One region of the Sporosarcina sp. FSL K6-1540 genome, then DNA from elsewhere that is predicted to be linked to it. Evidence: riboswitches for the same ligand, from Rfam matches in the RefSeq annotation. Region 1 holds a riboswitch; each other region holds the start of a gene.
The links. Region 1 has a riboswitch for cobalamin ahead of mmgD (citrate synthase). Riboswitches for the same ligand answer to the same signal wherever they lie in the genome.
Positions count from the first base shown of each region.

Region 2: it holds a riboswitch for cobalamin, as region 1 does, so the genes downstream of both, MKY15_RS05105 (ABC transporter substrate-binding protein) here and mmgD (citrate synthase) in region 1, are expected to answer to the same signal.
Region 3: it holds a riboswitch for cobalamin, as region 1 does, so the genes downstream of both, MKY15_RS07740 (hypothetical protein) here and mmgD (citrate synthase) in region 1, are expected to answer to the same signal.

Region 1 covers NZ_CP152018.1:3,088,815-3,095,413, reverse strand. Annotated here, with positions in the region: gene MKY15_RS14675 (sigma 54-interacting transcriptional regulator) at 1-1,141, opposite strand, end outside; gene prpB (methylisocitrate lyase) at 1,244-2,152, opposite strand; gene MKY15_RS14665 (bifunctional 2-methylcitrate dehydratase/aconitate hydratase) at 2,171-3,607, opposite strand; gene mmgD (citrate synthase) at 3,690-4,820, opposite strand; cobalamin riboswitch at 5,060-5,259, opposite strand; gene MKY15_RS14655 (hypothetical protein) at 6,215-6,599, opposite strand, start outside.
Region 2 covers NZ_CP152018.1:1,158,260-1,164,858, reverse strand. Annotated here, with positions in the region: gene MKY15_RS05120 (PBP1A family penicillin-binding protein) at 1-1,974, opposite strand, end outside; gene MKY15_RS05115 (DUF1934 domain-containing protein) at 2,134-2,577, shown strand; gene argS (arginine--tRNA ligase) at 2,574-4,241, shown strand; cobalamin riboswitch at 4,881-5,066, shown strand; gene MKY15_RS05105 (ABC transporter substrate-binding protein) at 5,185-6,147, shown strand; gene MKY15_RS05100 (iron ABC transporter permease) at 6,140-6,599, shown strand, end outside.
Region 3 covers NZ_CP152018.1:1,705,164-1,711,762, forward strand. Annotated here, with positions in the region: gene MKY15_RS07730 (TetM/TetW/TetO/TetS family tetracycline resistance ribosomal protection protein) at 1-1,683, opposite strand, end outside; gene MKY15_RS07735 (hypothetical protein) at 1,804-1,980, shown strand; gene MKY15_RS07740 (hypothetical protein) at 3,003-3,230, opposite strand; cobalamin riboswitch at 3,495-3,687, opposite strand; gene MKY15_RS07745 (MFS transporter) at 3,829-5,061, shown strand; gene MKY15_RS07750 (AraC family transcriptional regulator) at 5,067-5,957, opposite strand; gene MKY15_RS07755 (hypothetical protein) at 6,448-6,599, shown strand, end outside.

The sequences.
Region 1 (6,599 bases):
GCATGTCACCAATTTCATCCAAGAAAATTGTCCCCATGTGAGCAAGCTCAAATTTTCCGGGTTTCCCTCCTTTTTTCGCACCTGTAAACGCACCTTCCATATAGCCAAATAGCTCTGATTCGATTAAGTTCTCGGGAATCGCCGCACAATTAACACTGATAAAACGTCCACTGCTCATCTTACCCGTATCATGTATCGCCCTTGCAAATTGCTCTTTTCCAACACCACTTTCCCCAGTGATCAAAACGGGAGCCTTAGACTGTGCTGCCTTTCTTGCAAGCTTCTTTGTATTAGATATCGCGGGACTCTCTCCGAGAATATCTTCAAAAGTGAACCGTTTCTGTGCAGCAACTTTGCCCACCTCAATCGACGTTTCACTCCCTTTTCGTTGCTCTAACAAATCTATTTGAGTGATAATTTGCTGGACTTCAGAAACGCCTTCATAAATAAGCATACCGACGGCCCCAACAATACGACCATTTTTCCAAATCGGCATTCGGTGAACAACCATTTTTTGCCCCTGCAGCCAATGGATTTGATTACGCTCAGGGATACCCGTTCTAAGGACAATTGGTATCCTTGTATTCTCAATAACATTTTCTACTGGAAGGCCAATAGCCTCCTCCTTAGTCACGCCAACATAGCGGCTATAGTTTTCATTGAATAATTGAATCACACCAGCTTCATCTACAATCGTCAATCCTTCATAAGCCGTATCAAAACATAGTGTATACCACTCGATTGTCTCCTTTGATTTTTCAAGTCGTTGAAAAAGGGCTTGATTAATCTTCAGCAGTTCTAGTTGTGTGATTACTCCTTGGAGCATGCCTGTCTTCTCACATACGACATAGGTTGGACATCCATCCAATTGCTTCACTGGGAAATCTTCATTCACCGATTGGAAGACTGCACTAATAATAGAGTTAATCGGTTCATTCCAACCTATCCCACTCTTAATAGTAGCAAGACAATCCCCTATTGTGACGACTCCGATTAGTCGTTCATGATCCACAACTGGCAGTTCCGAACAATGTCCTTCGGAGAGCAAACGTAATGTTTCTCCGATTTCAAGGTCCTTTGTCAACACTTGCGGATATTCGCTCATCCATTCTTTAACCCTATAATAATCTTCTTTTACCATTTCTCATCATCCACCTTTTGATAATGTGAAAAGGCGATGATCCATTCTCCAGCAGGCCTTACCTCCATGCCTTAAAGAACGAATCATCGCCGCTATTCAGTATTACTGCTCTTTTGTTAATACGGTCTTCGCTATTGACTCGTCCAATGCTTCAAATTCATCATAAGAAATAGTAACGTATAATTCACTTCTCGTTTGCATATCAGAAAGTGCTTGTTCTTGTGAGCCCTCATTGATGATTTTCTCAAAAACACGTTCATAGGCTTTGGCAGCAACTCTTAATGATGTGACTGGGTAAATTACCATTTGGAAACCCATTTCAGCAAATTCATCGGCGCTATAATAGGGTGTTTTTCCAAACTCAGTCATGTTGGCAAGCAAAGGAACCGAAATCTCTTTGGCAAACAGTCTGAATTCCTCTTCTGATTGAAGAGCTTCCGGGAAAATAGCATCCGCACCCGCTTCCACATATGCCTTCGCTCTATCAATCGCTTGCTCTAAACCTTCCACTGCGCGCGCATCTGTTCTCGCAACAATAAGAAGTGTCGGTGCAACCTGTTTCAATACTACTATTTTCTGCACCATTTCTTCAGTAGAAACCAAGTTCTTGCCATTCAAATGGCCACATTTCTTAGGTAACTGTTGGTCCTCTAATTGTACTGCTGCAACATTAGCTTCTACCATTTCACGGGCTGTCCTTGCTACATTCAATACACCACCAAAACCTGTATCGATATCAACAAGCAGCGGTAAATCGGTAGCACGCACTATATCCCTTGCTCGCTCCGCAACTTCAGTTGACGTCACAATCCCTAAGTCTGGTAAACCACGACTAGCCGTATAGGCGGCCCCCGATAAATAGAGTGCAGAAAATCCGGCATCTCGTGCAATAAGCCCTGCCATCGCATCATGCGCACCAGGGATTTGAACGATTCCTGATGCATGCATGATTGAATGGAATTTCTTAGCTAATGTCTCTTGTGATGATTGTTGATCAACAATCCATGCCATTGTCATTTCCCTCCTCTCTTAAAGCAAAAATAAGTCGACAAATTCTTTGACGTTCATCTGTTCTAACTTACTTTGGCTAACACACGCCACTTCTATTTCTGTTCGCTTCTTTTCAGGGTAATGAGTCATCAATGTAGCCGAAAATTTCTCGCGTATTTGAGGAATAGCTTCCTCTCTTCTAAAGCGATGACCAAGCGGATACTCACTTACAACTTTCTCTGTTGTGGAACCGTCTTTAAATGTAACTTGAACAGCATTGGCGATCGAGCGCTTGCTCGGATCGAGATAATCTTTACTATACTGCTCGTCCTCTACGACAATCATTTTATTTCTTAATTGATCGATTCGTGAGTCATTTGCCACGTCATCTTCATAATGATCTGCAACAACATCGCCATATAGTAAACCAAGTGCCGTAATGTATTGGATGCAATGGTCGCGGTCAGCGGGGTTGTTAAGCGGACCTACTTTATCGATAATCCGAATAGCAGATTCATGTGTCGTGATTGTAATTTTTTCAATATCATCAAGTCGCTCCTTTATCTCCTGATGCAGGATAATGGCACATTCCGCCGCTGTTTGCGCATGGAACTCGGCTGGATACGATACTTTAAACAGTATATTCTCCATCACATAAGAATCTAAAGGACGTGCCAGTGTTAATTCCTTTTGATTGTATAAAACATCTTGGAATCCCCACTCCGGAGCGGATAGCGCTGTCGGGTAACCCATTTCGCCTGTCATTGCCATCATCGCCAGTCGTACACCCCTACTCGTTGCATCTCCTGCTGCCCACGATTTTCGTGAACCGGTATTAGGTGCATGACGATACGTTCTAAGGCTTGCGCCATCAATCCAGGCATTTGTCAACGCATTATTTATTTCTGTACGTCCCCCGCCAAGCATTTTGGTGACGACCGCAGTTGTAGCAATTTTGACGAAATGAACATGGTCAAGTCCAACACGGTTCAAACTATTATCTAATGCCAGTACGCCTTGGATTTCATGTGCTTTAATCATCATTTCCAATACATCACGTACAACAAGTGGTTTTTTTCCTTCCGAGAGACGTAAACGGCTTAGATAATCCGCTGTAGCTAAAATGCCACCTAAATTATCGGACGGATGACCCCACTCAGCAGCTAACCATGTGTCATTATAATCGAGCCATCGTATCATGCAGCCAATATTAAATGCGCCTTGGACCGGGTCCAGTACATACGATGTACCAGGTACACGACTGCCATTTGGAACAATAGTACCCGGTACTACAGGTCCTAGTAATTTCGTACACTCCGGATAGCTTAATGCCAATATTCCACACCCGATTGTATCTATTAACACATTATGTGCTGTCTTATATGCTTCCTCGCTTGTAATTTCTTTATTTAAAACATAGTCCGTAATTTCCTCTATCAGTGTGTCCATTGTCATTTGTTCTTTCAATTTCAACATCTAACTCTTCCTTTCCGCTTTCAATTTGTTTAGAATAGTACTAAGTGATGCCTAGTGTATCGCTGTTGTGGTGAACGGCCAGTTACAACTCCCCAGTTGAATGATTGCTGTGTCGTTCGCCTATATAATGAACCCTTGGACGGTATAAACGATTATTTTCATGTTGTTCAATAACATGCGCACACAATCCTACTGTTCTCGAACCAAAAAAGATTGGTGTGTATAATGGGATTGGAATGCCCAGCATCCAATATACCGGTGCCGCGTAATAATCTAGATTTGGATAAAGTCCTTTCTCTCTCTCCATTATGGTTTCTCCCGCCTCACACATTCGGTAAAGGAGATCGTCACCCTTTAGCGCACATAACTCCTTTAAAGCATCCTTCATTACCAAGGCCCTTGGATCCATCTTTTTCATATAGACTCGATGACCAAACCCCATAATTTTCTCTTTATCACGTAAACGCTTTTCTAATAACAATTCAAATGCGTCAACAGAACCAGCCTCTAAAAGCATATTCATGACTGCTTCATTCGCTCCTCCATGTAAATAGCCCTTTAAAGAAGCAACCGCTCCAGTCAATGCACCATATAAATCCGAAAACGTCGAGGCAATTACCCTTGCGGTGAAGGTGGAATTTGGCATTTCGTGCTCGCTATAAAGTAGTAGCGACTGGTCAAAAATAGATTCTTCCAACTCTGTCGGTTTCCTCCCCGTAATCATATAAAGGAAATTAGCACTGTATGACAATTCTTTCAACGGGTGAATTTGTTCCTCTTCCTGTAAAATGTGAAAGCTGTTCGCAATTATTTCTGGAATTTTGCCAAGTAACTCGTAAGCTCTTTTTTTATTGATAGCTAGAGTGTGCTGATCAATTTCCTTATCATAGCCCGCTAAAGCAGATATCCCAGTTCGCAATGCGTCCATTGGATGTGTCTCTTTAGGCAATGCTTGCAAAATCTTTGTGACACCTTCTGGCACACCATGCTCTTTTTTCAATTTATCTGCCACATCTGCTTTTTCAGTATCAGACGGCAAGGTATTTTCCATTAGCAAGTGGACAATATCAAGATACCCTTTTGTTTTTGAAAGCTCGATTAAATCGTATCCTTTGATAATAATCTGACCCAATTCCGTATCGAGCAGCGAAATGGATGTTTCAGTGGCGATCACGCCTTCAAGTCCTGGTAAAAATGTAAGTGTATTCGTCAAACTATTTTCCCCCAATCTGAATGGTTATGACTCTGAGATTTGTAAACGCTTTCACTTCACCAAAAATTATCCTATTTGTATCTGTTCGCAGCGCTTCCCCTTATTTCTGACCATAAAAAAAACAACTTCATAAGAGAAGTTGTTAAAGAGCGCTAGAATCCCAACTAAAAGAAAGCTGCCTGTTAAAAATAGGCATAGCTCATCCGCGCGTCCTTAACACCCCCTATCCTCGTAGGTCAACATGTGTTATAAAAAGAGGCAGGTCTCCTGGCTAATGATCATTGCTATTCGTACCTTCCCACTTTTTTATAAAAAGCAGTGGTTTAAACGAAATCGCTCCCATTTACAGTTGCGGGACAGCGTCGGATTCTCACCGAACTTCCCTTTTAAGCAGACCAATACGTCAGTATTAATCCGCACCTATTTTTACACATATTCAATTATCGAAATATCCCCTTGACTATAACACAAACTTTTAAATATTCCAATTCTTTATTCATATCTAATTTCTATTGTTTCAGAGAGGCATTAAGTATACCGACTTCAAGAATGCGTAAACAATAATTGGATACTCTTTTCATTTTTCATCACTTATCATTACTATTACATAAATAGGAAACGTATATTCAATCCCCATTTACATACTATATATGTTGAATTAAAGAATCCCATTGAATCTTCCGTGGCGCTCAATAAGGAGAGCGTTTTAATTCGGAGGCCACTGAAAAAGTACGATTTCCTTCAATCCGGTTGATTTCCGTTCCGAGCGGACGCTTTCCGCGGGCACGGCTTCAGCCAATCGAACAGCAAAGGGTTCGATTGGCCGTATTTCTGCGTTCTTGGCAGAAATTAAGGCATTCTTGCCCCGTGCTCCCAACGCTAACGCTTTTGCTCGCAAAAGCCGTTCTGCGTAACGGCACTTCCTGCGGGGTCTTCAGCTCGCGCTGTTCCCGCTGGAGTCGCCGCTCTTCACTACAATCAACTAGTTCTTACTATAAAAAAGAACTTTTTCAGTTTTCTCTTAATTCGGGGTGTGGATTGTAGAGCGCTTGGCGCTTTGGCGACCCCTTTGCCGCGCGTGCACTAGGGTGTTCATTATCGAGAGAAATGTAATTTCGAGATGTATATGCTGAGATTATAAGGTGATTACTAGTTGATACTACTTATATTCAAGAAAGACGTGCTCCAACTTGCAAATTGCATCACAGATAATGAAAAGCTCTTTCTCACATAGACCATCTAGCGAAGGCGCGTCTTCGTGGTAGTCGAAGCGGTATTAGTGGGAATCCTAAACCATTCCAAGTACTAATGCTTTTTCAGTGACCTCCCAAAAGCCCTTGTAAAGCGCATACGCCATATTCATTTGTTCAACATATAGAATTAATTAACTGAACCTATATATCTCCTAAATCGACAATTTCCCCTGTCACCGCATCAACACATTCCGCCGCATCCAACAAGCCGCAAAGAATATACTTACCTGCGAACTCGTCATATACATAAGTCGGATCAAGCGTAATATATGGTATCATTTTCTCAAATGCTTCTTCAGGTGTTACGACCGCGTTTGCGGCAGGGAGAAAGGCTTCAAAAATCTCAAACATCGAGCCGTTATCAAGATAATTTAGCACCTTCATCGTTTCCGGATTCATGAAAACAACTACTTTTCGATTAAAAATCATTGGGTTTTCTTCATTTATTTCACAATGCGCTTCGATAAAGTTCTCTTGACAACGAAGTTGGGACAGCTTCCACTTCCCTGATTCATCAGGATATTCA
Region 2 (6,599 bases), 1.9 Mb from region 1:
CGTACATAGCTTTTGTGGCATATCCTTTTCTTTTACATAAACAAGCCGTTGTTTCTCGCATTCATTTACAGCGATACCACCTGTGTCAACGTCAATAATGACGCCATTGACTCCATTCGGAGGGATGAACGGTTCGGGTGGAAGACCGCGATTTACGGTCTCCATGAAGTCGATCCATATTTTTTTCGATGCCGCTTTATCCGTCGTGTCGGTCAGTTGCTTTCCGACATCATATCCGGTCCAAATCCCCGCCGTTAGTGAAGGGGTGTAGCCAATTAAGTATTGATCCGAAATCGTCGTTCCAGATTTTGCTGCATAGGGCCGCGTCTGTTTTGAGCGCATAGATAAACCAGTGGCAGTAGAATAATCGTTGAACACTGGATCGAACATACCAGTCATCAGATGAGTGAGAACAAATGCATCCTGTTCGCTGATGACATGTTTCTTGCTCTTCTTCGGATGTTCATAGACCGTTTTTCCGTCTGCATCTGATATGGATAGAATCGTCGTTGGGACTGTTTCGATACCGCCTGACGCAACTCGGTTATAGGCATTTGTCATGTCAGAAAGTGTGACAAGTGAAGTGCCAAGTGCGGTTGCAGGAGATTCTTCGAATTCACCGTCAACGCCAAGACGTTCAGCCATTTTGCTGAATTTCTTATAACCGATATCTTCAAGCGTTTTCACTGCGTAAATATTATCAGAAATAGCCAGTGCCTGCGCAAGCGAGATAGGGTGGCCAGCAAATTTACCGTTCACATTGTTTGGTTCATACGTTGAACGGCCTTCATCATAAGTGAAAATGGTTTTTTCCGTCGATAAAAATGTCAGTGGACTGAACCCATCTTCGAGTGCAGCTGCATACAAAATAGGTTTCATCGCCGAGCCGGGCTGACGCTTTGCTTGGGTCGCCCGGTTGAACGGACTTTCGGTATAATTTATCCCACCTATGAGCGATGTGATTGCACCCGTTCCTGTTTCTATCGACATGAACCCAACTTGTAAACCGCTATCCGGCATCCATTTAGCGATCGTTTCTTCGGCGGCTTGTTGGTGAAGTGGATCCAGCGTTGTCCGGATTGTCCAACCACCTTCAGCCGGATAGCGTCCTTTCGCCACAAGTACTTTTTCAGCCTCGCGCCAAACTTCATCCAGAAAATAAGGGGCAACGCGCTTAGAGTCAGCCCATTCGCGGTTTTTTAACGTAATTTGTTCGTTCGTCGCCCGTTCTTCTTGGCGCGCAGTAATGTACCCTTGCGCCTCCATAAGTGACAATACCAGCAATGTTCGTTCCCTCGATTTCTCGGGATTTTCAATAGGCGAATAAACCGAAGGACCTTTCGCGATGGCAGTAATAACGGCGGATTCCTCTAACGTCAGATCTTTTGCTGACTTTCCGAAATAAAACTTACTTGCCGCCTCGACACCATACATGCCATGTCCGAAGTAAACAGTATTCAAATAACCTTCTAAGATGACATCTTTTTCGTAAAATATTTCCATTCGGTAAGCATAAAGTGCTTCAGTGATTTTCCGTTTCCATGTCTTTTCAAACGTCAAATACAAGTTTTTCGCATATTGCATGGTAATTGTGCTGGCTCCTTCGACTTTGCGCCCGGATTTCGCATCTTTCAAAAGAGCGCCTGCAATCCGTCTATAATCAAAACCGTTGTGGCTATAAAAATTCTTGTCTTCTGTCGCAACGACTGCATCGATTAGAAACGGTGACATGTCATCGAGGTCTACCCAGTACCGTCGTTCTGCGGAAAACCGGTCGCCAATTTGCTTGCCATCTTTATCAAGAAAGACAGAAGCTTTTGGCACGCTTAAAGAAGGTGCGCCTGTAATTTGAGCATAGAGCCTGAGCGATAGGAAGATGGTCAGCACCGCCATTATCATCGTGACGGATAGCAGCAACAGCCTTCGTAATGCCGAGCGTCTTTTTTTCTGTTTCACATATACTGTCCGTTGCATACGATCCCGTCCCGTCCATATCTTTGCATCTAGTATGGGACGCATGGAAACAGATTAAACGGAACATGCGTAAAAACATGCATTGCTCGGATAGATTGAAATGTAGACCGTAAAAAGGATATAATAAGAAGATGTTTTCATGAAAAGGACAGTGAGTATATGGAATCGCGGGAAAAAGGGCGATATGTAACGATTAAGCTCCATTCGTCAATTCGCCATCCAGGCCAAGACGAGGAGAAGCATGAATTGAATGCAAAAGGTTTGCTGATTGAAAAAGCAGGTAAATCTTATTTGAAATATGAAGAACAACAAAGTGGAAAGTCGATTCAAACAATTGTTAAATTGGATTCTACAGACGCACTTATTATGCGTCGCGGTGCAGTTACGATGCGATTGCCATTTGTTGCAGCTGGTGAACGTCCAGGAACGTACGGCAGTGGACCGGCGACGTTTGACTTAGTTGTCAAAACGGACAAGCTCGATTTCAAGGAGCAAGAAGACAATTCCGGAGGACGCTTCAATGTGCATTACGATTTGCATGCAGAAGGATCGCTTCTTGGAACATACGAACTGACTATTACATACACGGAGGGAACAATATGAACGCGGTAGAACAGATTCAACAAGAGGTAAAAGTGGCACTTCGTCAAGCTGTAATTGATGCGGGTTTGGCAGAAGAAACGGCAATACCGGACATTATGCTTGAAACGCCTAATAACAAAGACAACGGCGATTATGCAACGAACATTGCTATGCAACTGACAAAGTTAGCGAAAAAGCCGCCGCGTGCAATTGCGGAAGCGATACTTGAAAAACTAAATACGGATGGCACTTCGATCGAATCGATTGAAATTGCAGGTCCTGGTTTCATCAATATAAAATTAAAAACGGATTACTTAGGCGGCATCGTCAAGACCGTTCTTGAACAAGGCGAGAACTACGGCCGTTCAAACTTTGGCAATAAACAAAAAGTCCAAGTTGAATTTGTTTCTGCTAATCCGACAGGTGACCTTCACCTTGGACATGCACGCGGAGCTTCTCTTGGTGATTCTCTATCCAACGTTCTCGATTTCGCTGGCTACGATGTGGCACGTGAATACTACATTAACGATGCAGGAAATCAAGTGCACAACCTTGCCAATTCTGTTGAAGCACGTTATTTCCAAGCACTCGGCTTGGATAAAGAAATGCCTGAAGACGGCTACCAAGGACCGGACATTATTAATATCGGTAAAATGCTGGCAGCTGAATATGGCGACAAATACGTCAACACGCCAGATGAAGAGCGTTATGCATTCTTCCGCCAATATGGCCTGGAGCATGAATTAGAGAAGCTAAAAACAGACCTTGCGAATTTCCGTGTGTCGTTTGATGTCTGGTTCTCTGAAACTTCATTGTATGAAAACGGCAAAATCGATGTTGCTCTTGATAAATTACGTGCCAATGGCCATGTCTTTGAAGAAGATGGCGCAACATGGTTCCGTTCAACAACTTTCGGTGATGACAAAGATCGTGTGTTAATTAAAAACGACGGTACTTACACGTATTTAACGCCGGATATCGCGTACCATGAGGATAAATTGTTCCGCGGATTCGATAAACTTATCAATATTTGGGGCGCAGATCACCATGGTTATATTCCACGGATGAAAGCGGCAATCGAAGCGCTTGGTTACGGCAATGACACGCTCGAAGTCAGTGTCGTACAAATGGTTCAGTTATATAAAGACGGTGAAAAGTTCAAGATGAGTAAACGTACGGGGAAAGCTGTAACCTTGCGTGAGCTAGTTGAGGAAGTTGGTCTGGACGCAGTCCGTTACTTCTTCGCAATGCGTTCAGGTGACTCGCAGATGGACTTCGACCTAGATCTAGCGATTTCTCAGTCGAATGAAAACCCTGTGTACTACGCACAATATGCGCATGCACGGATTTCATCAATCTTGCGCCAAGCTGATGAAAATGGCATGGCTGTATCTGTGGATAATGTTTCTTTACTGCAAGCTGAAAAAGAGTTGGAATTACTGAAGAAAATCGGTGACTTCCCGCAAGTAATCAGTGATGCAGCGAGAATTCGTTCACCACACCGCGTTGCAACATATATCCAAGAACTAGCGGCTACATTCCATAGCTTCTATAACGCAGAAAAAGTATTAGATCCAGACAACCGCGAATTATCGGAAGCACGTCTGGCACTAATTACAATCACACGCACAACAATTGCAAATGCATTGAAACTTATTGGTGTTTCTGCTCCAGAAAAGATGTAATAAAATTGAACGCCATACTTGAGAGATTGTTATCTCTCAAGTATGGCGTTTTTCACATGCAGATATTCTCTCTATATATGTTGAACAAATGAATACGATGCATGCTCTTTTACAAGGGCTTTTGGAAGGCCGCTGAATAAGTCCAACTACCTGGAATGAATTAGAAATCCTGCTAATATCGCTTCGACGCTTTGTGGATGCCTCCCGCGATAAGCCAGAAAGAAGACCGCTTTCAGTCTTATCGCTCCGGCTACCACGAAGGCGTGCCTTCGCTGGATTGTCTATATAATAGAATGCACATTGCATTGTCGGGGAAAAGACCTGTAGCTCGTAGTATGTCTTTCTTCAATGAAATTAGTATAAAATAGTACTCACATTATAATCTCAGTCCAAACTCATGGCGAGAGGCATCCCCAAAGCGCCAAGCGATCTGTAATCCACACGCCGAACTACAACTCTTCCGATTAATGTACACTCTAGCGCCAAGCGATCTACAATCCACATTCCGAATTAATACTCTCTCATCATCGAGCGACACAACAGATTCAACGGGATTCTTTAATTCAACATATCTAAATCTACAAATCTCCCTCACTATCGACACAATAAAAATTTGTAGTATACTGAAAGTTGTACAAAATACATACCAAACATAAAGGTGCCCCGCATTAAAAACGGGGTTAAAAGGGAAGTCGGTTCAATGCCGGCGCGGTCCCGCCACTGTAAGTGTGAGTTAGTCGCAATGTGTCACTGGAAAAAGTTCCGGGAAGACGCGGCAAGCCTTGAACACGAGCCAGGAGACCTGCCTTTATGGATCACACGTACCCTACGAGGATAGGATTAGTGAAAATCGACGTCACTGTGCGTCCAGATTTTTACTCAGCTTATTCCTCCGTAGCAATTACGGGGGATTTTTATTTGGAACAAACAGGAGGAAAACAACATGAAAAAGATTTGGCAATTAGGATTAACGGCATTTTTGGCAGTATTCTTGCTCGCAGCATGTGGAACAGCTGCTACACCAGATAAGCCGAAAGTAGATGGAACACCGGAAGCGGAAGTGGTCAAAGCTGACTTCCCGCTTACGCTAACGGACTCGGTTGGCAATGAAATTACCCTGGAAACTGCACCGGCAACAATCGTTTCTATGGTGCCAAGCAACACGGAAATATTGTTTGAACTAGGTCTTGCGGATGCGATTGTCGGCGTCAATGACTACGATGATTATCCAGCAGAAGCACTTAAAAAAGAGAAAATCGGCGGCCAGGATTTCAACGTCGAAAAAATCGTTTCCATGAACCCTGAAATTGTTTTTGCACATGAATCAGGACTTGGAAAAGGCAAAGAAGGACTGCAACAAATTCGCGATGCAGGAATCCCAGTCTTTGTTGTGAAAAATGCAGCGAGTTTCGAAGAAACGTACACAACGATTGAAACAATCGGTCAAGCGACTGGTAAAACAGTAGAAGCAGAAAAAATCATTACGGATATGAAAGCAAAAGTAGAAGAAGTATTGGCGAAAATAGCAACAGTCGACAATAAAAAAACAGTTTTCGTTGAAACATCACCTGAGCCAAACATTTACACACCAGGAAAAAATACATTTATGGATCAAATGCTAGAAATGATTGGTGCTGAAAATATTGCTGCTGATCAGGAAGACTGGTTTATGATAGCTCCGGAAGAAATTATTAACCGTAATCCAGATGTAATTATCGTGTTGTATGATATCGAAACGGCAGTTGCAGACGTTTATGCACGCCCAGGTTTCGATACGATTACGGCAATTAAAGAAAAAGCTGTTGTTCAAGTTAAAGAGAATATCACTAGCCGTACAGGCCCCCGTCTTGCTGAAGGGCTTGAAGAAATAGCAAAAGCCATCTACCCTGAGGCTTTCGGTGAGTAAATCCAGCGTTGCCTACATCGTTTCCGCCGCCGCACTTCTTGTGGCGGTGTGGCTCGGTGTGTCAATCGGGTCTGTGAAAATACCGATTAGTACGTTATGGAATGCAGGGGCGGATGCAACAGCTACCAATATTTTGTGGAAGATTCGTATGCCGCGTGTCGTGCTCGCGGGACTTGTCGGCGCTTCGCTCGCGATTTCGGGCGCTGCTTTCCAGGGGTTGCTGAAAAATCCGCTCGCTGATCCATACACCCTCGGAGTGTCATCCGGCGCCTCGGTCGGTGCTGTTATGACGCTCTTTTTTGGTATTTCTATCCCGTTTTTAGGCACTTATACGCTTCCTATATTCAGTATGGTTGGTGCTGCATTAACAATGTTCCTCGTTCTTGGATTTGCACGCCTCGTTGACCGAGCGATGAGAATGGAAACAATTATTTTGACCGGAATCATTTTCG
Region 3 (6,599 bases), 1.4 Mb from region 1:
AACTTTTTCGCCAATTGTTTCTGGTGCGTCAAAGCTGCCATGTGCTTGTTGAATGTCTGACAGCACTCTTCCCATATTATCCAAGTCCACTTTTATTTTGAAATCGTAGTAGGGTTCGAGCAACGTATTGGGTACTTGTTCTAAACCTTGTCGCAGAGCCCGGAAAGTAGCCTCTCTAAAGTCACCTCCAGATGTGTACTCGTTATGACTTCGTCCTGTCAGTAACGTTACTTTGACATCTGTGAGAGCTGAGCCGGTTAATAAACCATGATGCTCTCGTTCGAATAAATGGCTGCGTACTACGTTTTGGTGACCAATAAGTAAATCGTTTGCATGGCAGACGTTGTCGAACTGTATGCCACTATTCCTTTCGGTTGGTTCAATTAAAAGATGTACTTCCGCGTAATGCCTTAAAGGTTCAAAATGACCATAACCCGTTACGGATGTTTCAATGGTTTCCTTATACAGGATTTTAGGTTCACCGAAGGAGACTTGAATCGAAAAACGCTCGTTAACAATTTGTTGGAGTACTTCGAGCTGGATGACGCCCATAACGTGAACATGAATTTCTTGAAAATGTTCATCCCAGAAGACGCGCAAAGAAGGATCCTCCGCATCGAGTAGGTTAAAACATCGAAGTACTTCTTTCACATGGATGGCAGCGTCGAAAATAACTTTTGACTTAAGGGTAGGCATCATGTCAAAGGTCGCTTTTTCTTCTAGTGCTCCAACGCCATCACCAATGGCCGCTTGCGTTAATCCAGTAACGGCGAACAGTTCACCGGCATGAACATGATCGATTGCTTTGAACTTATTACCGTTATAAACGCGTATCTGTGTCACTTTCTCCGTGTAATCTCCATAATTCACTCCATCCCTGACGCTTAGCGTACCGCTTAGTGATTTAAGGAAAGTGACCCTGTTACCACTGTCATCATGGCGGATTTTATAGACCTGTGCAGCGAAATCACTATCATCATCGTAAGAAGTTGTTGTCAATAAATCGAGCTTCTCGAAAAACGCCATGACACCAATGTCCTTGAGTGCAGAACCGCTGGAGAGGGCGAAGATTTTATTGTCGCTAATCATTTTCTTTAATGTTGCAAGCCACAAATCGTTGTCGTAACCTGATTCCAAATAGGTCTCAAGAAGTGCTTCATCACGTTCTGCGATAAATTCAATGAGTTCATCTTCCATAATTCCTTCATTGAAAGAGGATGTAAGGTCACAGATGTCTTCCGATAGATTGGTGCGAATTTCATGGAGTACACTTGCAATGTCGGTTCCTTCACGGTCCGTTTTATTGATGAAAAAGAATGTGGGTACCTGATGTTTGCGGAGCAGTTGCCACACGGTTTCCGTATGACCTTCCACGCCATCGCTTGCGCTAATGATAATAATGGCATAATCCATTACTTGAATAGCGCGTTCCATTTCAGGAGAAAAATCGACGTGTCCAGGTGTGTCGATAATGTAGTAGGTAGATCCGTTATAGGAAATGGATGCCTGGTCTGCAAAAACCGTAATACCTCTTTCTTTCTCGATTGTATGGCTATCGAGGAAAGCGTCTTTATGGTCCACGCGCCCTCTTTGTTTAATGCTTTTTGTATGATAAAGCAGTTGTTCAGAAAAAGTTGTTTTTCCTGCATCTACATGTGCAAGTATGCCAATTGTTTTATACATGATGTCACTCCTGTCCGATTCTTGCTACTACCAGTAGTATAGCAAATCTGAATTGGGCGAATGACCTTAAATAGGTGTTATACTGTAAAGACAAACTGAATGTGAAGGAGGAATCAGATTTTGAAATATTCAAGAACGAAAATGGAACAGCTTGTAAAGAATGATAAAGAGCTGTCAAAACGTCTGAAACAGATAATGGCAGAGCTTGACTTAGAGAAGAGTTTTGCTTTGAAAGCGTTGTATCATGCGGATGTAAAAGACGGTGGTACGCATCAGAGAAATTATCAGGAACTGTAAGTACATTAAAAGCGTGGAAAGTCTATTATGACTGCCACGCTTTTTTTGATGCCTTTTTCACCGGATCATTTTCAGTCCGCTTTCGGCGAACTTTTCATTGCTCCTAGTTAATCCTGTTGCGAATAGTTGCCTGTCGCATCCCTACACATCAAGACATCTCGGTAATCATATAGAGGTCGTTCAATTCAAAGCAATTCAAAGTAATTGTACAAGAAGCGGCTATATATGTTGAATTAAAGAATCCTATTGAATCAGTTGTGGTGCTCAATAATGAGAGAGCTGTTATTCGGGTTGTGGATTGTAGATCGCTTGGCGCTTTGGGGATGCCTTTCACCGTAAGCCTGGATTAGCGCTTCGCATCCAGTCTTACGGCTTCGGCGACCCCTTTGCCGCGCCTTCGCTAGGTTGTATATTTTCGAGAGAAATGTAATTTTGAGATGTATATGGCGAGATTGTAAGGTGATTACTAGTTGATATTATATAAATTGAAATAAAGAATTCCATTGAACCGCTACGGCGCTAGGAGATGCCTCCCGCCATAAGCCAGATGAGGTATTCTTTAACCTATCTGGAATAACCTCTTGGCATTAACTGTATAATTTCTGCAAAGAACGCAGAAATTATACAAACCGAACTCTTCGTTGTTCGGTTGGCGACCCCTGTTAAGGCGCCTTCGCTCAGTATATATACCGGATTCAACATATATAATTATAGTCAAGAAATCCACAATCCAGGTTGCAGATTTCATCCCAGATAATGAAATGCGTTATCTCACATAGACCACCCAGCGCAGGCGCGTCTTCGTGGTAGCCGGAGCGATAAGACTGAAAGCGGTCTCCTTTCTGGCTTATCGCGGGAGGCATCCACAAAGCGTCGAAGCGGTATTGGCGGGAATTCTAATTTGCTCTAATTATTAGGGCTTTTTCAGTGGCCTCCCAAAAGCCCTTGTAGTGTAAACGCCGTATTCATTTGTTCAACATATATAGTGTTGGATTCAGTTATTTACTGGTTGTTTTTTCAGCTTAATCTTCTGGTGAACCGATTACTTCGTGTTTGATTTCATCGAATGCTTTTTGGAGGTTACGTGAATAAAGGTTTTTTTCCTCTTCGTTTATAGTTGTTGTTTTTCCAATCTGTTCTTCGTAATAAGAATAGGTTGAAGACAGTGATTGTGATTCGCTTATGATGAGGTTTGTCATTAAGACATGTTTGAATGCGTCCAGATAATATTCTTTTGTTCCAAGTTTCATTGGCTAAAATCCCTTTCTTTTATGGAAATAAAAAAGCATCTTCCTAGTTAAACGTAAGGAAGATGCTAGTATGCGTAAATTTGTATGGTCGCTTGTTGCCGTAACGAATGGTTCGTAAACAGAAGTACACTATTGACTGCACAGTGAAATAAGAGGTATTGAGTCCTCTTATGTTTCTTTTGTATTACGTTCTTTCGTACGGCGGCTTTTACAAGAAATTGCTCGATCATAGCCGCACTTAACACCTCCTATCCGCGTAGGGAATTGGTGTGTACTGAAATAGGCAGGTCTCCTGGCTCATGATCATCGCTTTCTTTTCCCTTCCCATTCGTAACGAACAGTGGATTTGAAAAGAGTACTCCCATTTACAGTTGCGGGACAGCGTCGGTTTTTCACCGAACTTCCCTTTTAAGCTTTTATACAAACGTAAAAAAGCACCTAATTTCTACACGTTATTCAGTTGTGCTTTTACTATAACATACATATTGTCTGACTTAACACGATTGCTAAACAAGGGGTTCATTAATGGCCCATTACCGCAAATTTGGACAAGAAAATGTCTATCCCTCTTACTATAATCAAGCTGGGGGGATAGAAAATGAATAAAATAAAAACAACAGATCCATATCGAGTTTACATTTCTACATGCTTCTTATCACAATTATTTTTCACATTTATATTTACGGTGAACTTGTTGTACCATGTGCAAACTGTAAAGCTTGATCCGCTTCAACTTGTGTTAATTGGGACCGTTTTGGAGCTTTCCGTTTTTCTTTTTGAGATTCCAACTGGGGTTGTTTCGGATTTGAAAAGTCGGAAGTTATCTTTAATAATTGGGTATATATTAATAGGAATCGGTTTTTTAATTGAAGGGGTATTTCCCTATTTTGTAACAGTGCTAGTGGCTCAAATTGCATGGGGGATTGGCTATACCTTTACTAGCGGCTCTCAGCAAGCCTGGATTGCAGATGAAATAGGGGAGGAACGTGCTTCACTGGCATTTATAAAAGGGGCAAAGGCCGGTAATCTTGGCCAAATTATAGCTATTCCGCTCAGTATTTTAATGGGCTATTTTATGATTAACCTACCAATCATTATCGGCGGGCTATGTATGATTGGATTAGCCGTCTATTTAATGATTTTTATGAAAGAAGAAAACTTCAAACCGTTAGATAAAGAAGGAAGAATATCTACGCTGGGAAGTATGAAGGAGAATGTGGGCAATATTATTTCGCATTCCAAAGCGAGCTTCATCATAAGGATGCTATTTCTAATTGCTTTATTTGTTGGGTTTTATAGTGAAGGTTTTGACCGATTATGGATAGCACATTTTTTGGAGGTCTCAAATATATCTTCGTTAACGAATGAGAAGTTAGTTGTGATAATGGGGGGAATTCAGTTCATTTTCGTGCTTATTTCCTTTGCAGCACTCCATTTTATGAATCGAAGTGCTATCCACCAAAATCTAAGGCAGATTTATGTTGTTCTTTTTGTGGCCAGCTTCTTCATCGTCATTTCATTAATTGGCTTTGCGTTCTCAACGTATATGATCAGCTTGCTGATTTTTTATGTAATCATTCAAGTGACAAGGCAAGTCATGTATCCATTAGAGGATATTTGGCTTAATAAAATTATTCCTGATTCCTCTGTACGTGCAACATTCTTTTCGGTAAAGGGACAAGTGGACGCTATTGGTCAAATTGGAGGTGGTCCGGTAATTGGGGGTGTAGCATCGAGCTTTACGATAAAAATCGCCATCATTGTTAGTGCAATTTTGTTAACTCCTGTATTACTTTTATATAAAGTTGTCTTAAACAAGTCTAGAGAGTGAATTGATCACTCTCTATTTCTTTCTTTGATCGGCAGGTAAATTTCCATATATATTTTTTCATAATCCCAGTCATGACAGTGTTCATCGTAATATTCAAAGTCATAACATGTTTCATCGACTTCATAAAGAGATTGAGGTAGCCAATCTTCTAAAATATAGAGCCAAGTTCCCTTGATGGAAGAGACAAACTGTTCGACTTCAACAAGTGGAGTCCTAAAAACCGCATAAGTAGCATCTGGAATTTGCAGTTTTGTCAGTCCAGCAGGTAGTTGAACATCTCGATCATAATTTACCGCGAATAAATAAGTAAATCTATCTTCTAATTCGACGCTACTAAGATTGATACAATATTCTCCATGTTTTTTTGGAGACAATGCTTCGTACAGAGTGCTTTCGATTGATTCATCCGGGGAAATTCTTTGGTCCCAAAAGGCAGGTGCATCTCTTGTGTAAAAGACATTTTCGATACCACTCTCAAATGTTTTACCGGCAATAGTAAAAGCTGGTTTCTGAACAATTTTCGGTTGCATAACAATGCCACCTACTTTTTTTTGCCTAAGGCTCAAAAGGTCAATTTTTTGAGGCAATGATAGCGGACAGTGGAGCCTATATAAGCTTGGTGGACTGCCAAAATATTTCTTGAAAGCCTTTGTAAAGCCAGAATGCGTCTCAAATCCATAATCTAATGCAATTTGAATTATTTTTTCGCCTTTTACTAATTCATATAACGCGTATTGCAGTTTTCTTTTTAAAACATAGTCCATAATTGTATAACCAACATGGTTATTAAAAATCCTATAAAAATGATAAGGAGAATAACCAACCAGTTTAGCTAGTTCCTCAGGTTTAATGTCCTCTTTAATATGGTCCTCCACATAATCGATTACATGCTGCAATAAAATTAACTGTTGGATATCAATCGCCTGCCTCTTTGCTCTATAAAAAAGCTAATCATCCCTAACAGAGGGAACTGTCCTATAGCAACTCTATCATTTAGAAGGGGAATGTGAATACAATTTTTGGGCTTTAGGGACTCTTTTTTATTTTGGGAATACGTTATAAAAATAGGATAATCAAAGTTTGAGAAGTTATTTTACTATGATCCAAGATTTGAATGAAAGTACAACAGGCACATGATGCATCTTTCATTTCTTGTTAATGGTGAATTTGGTTAAGTTAAAAACTAACCAACAGTTACGTTTAGTGTTAAAATTTGGGTAATTGTAAATTGGTTGAAAACATAAGAAATAAACTTACTCGATCTTTTATGCACTCTATATGTTGAACAAATGTATACCTGCATAAAGAAAGCGAGGGCATCTTAAAAGGATTTAAACGATGAAAGTGGAAAAGTTTAATTCAATAACTTTGAGGGAGGAAGTTACTTTGAAGAAAATAATCATGTTATTAATAGTAATACTGGTTTTAACAGCTTGTGCAAAAAGGGTTAGCAATGATTATAAATTTAAAGGAGAAAGTGAACACTGGGAAGCCGAATATGTTTATAGGGGAACGGAAGTGTGGAAGAAAGATAACGG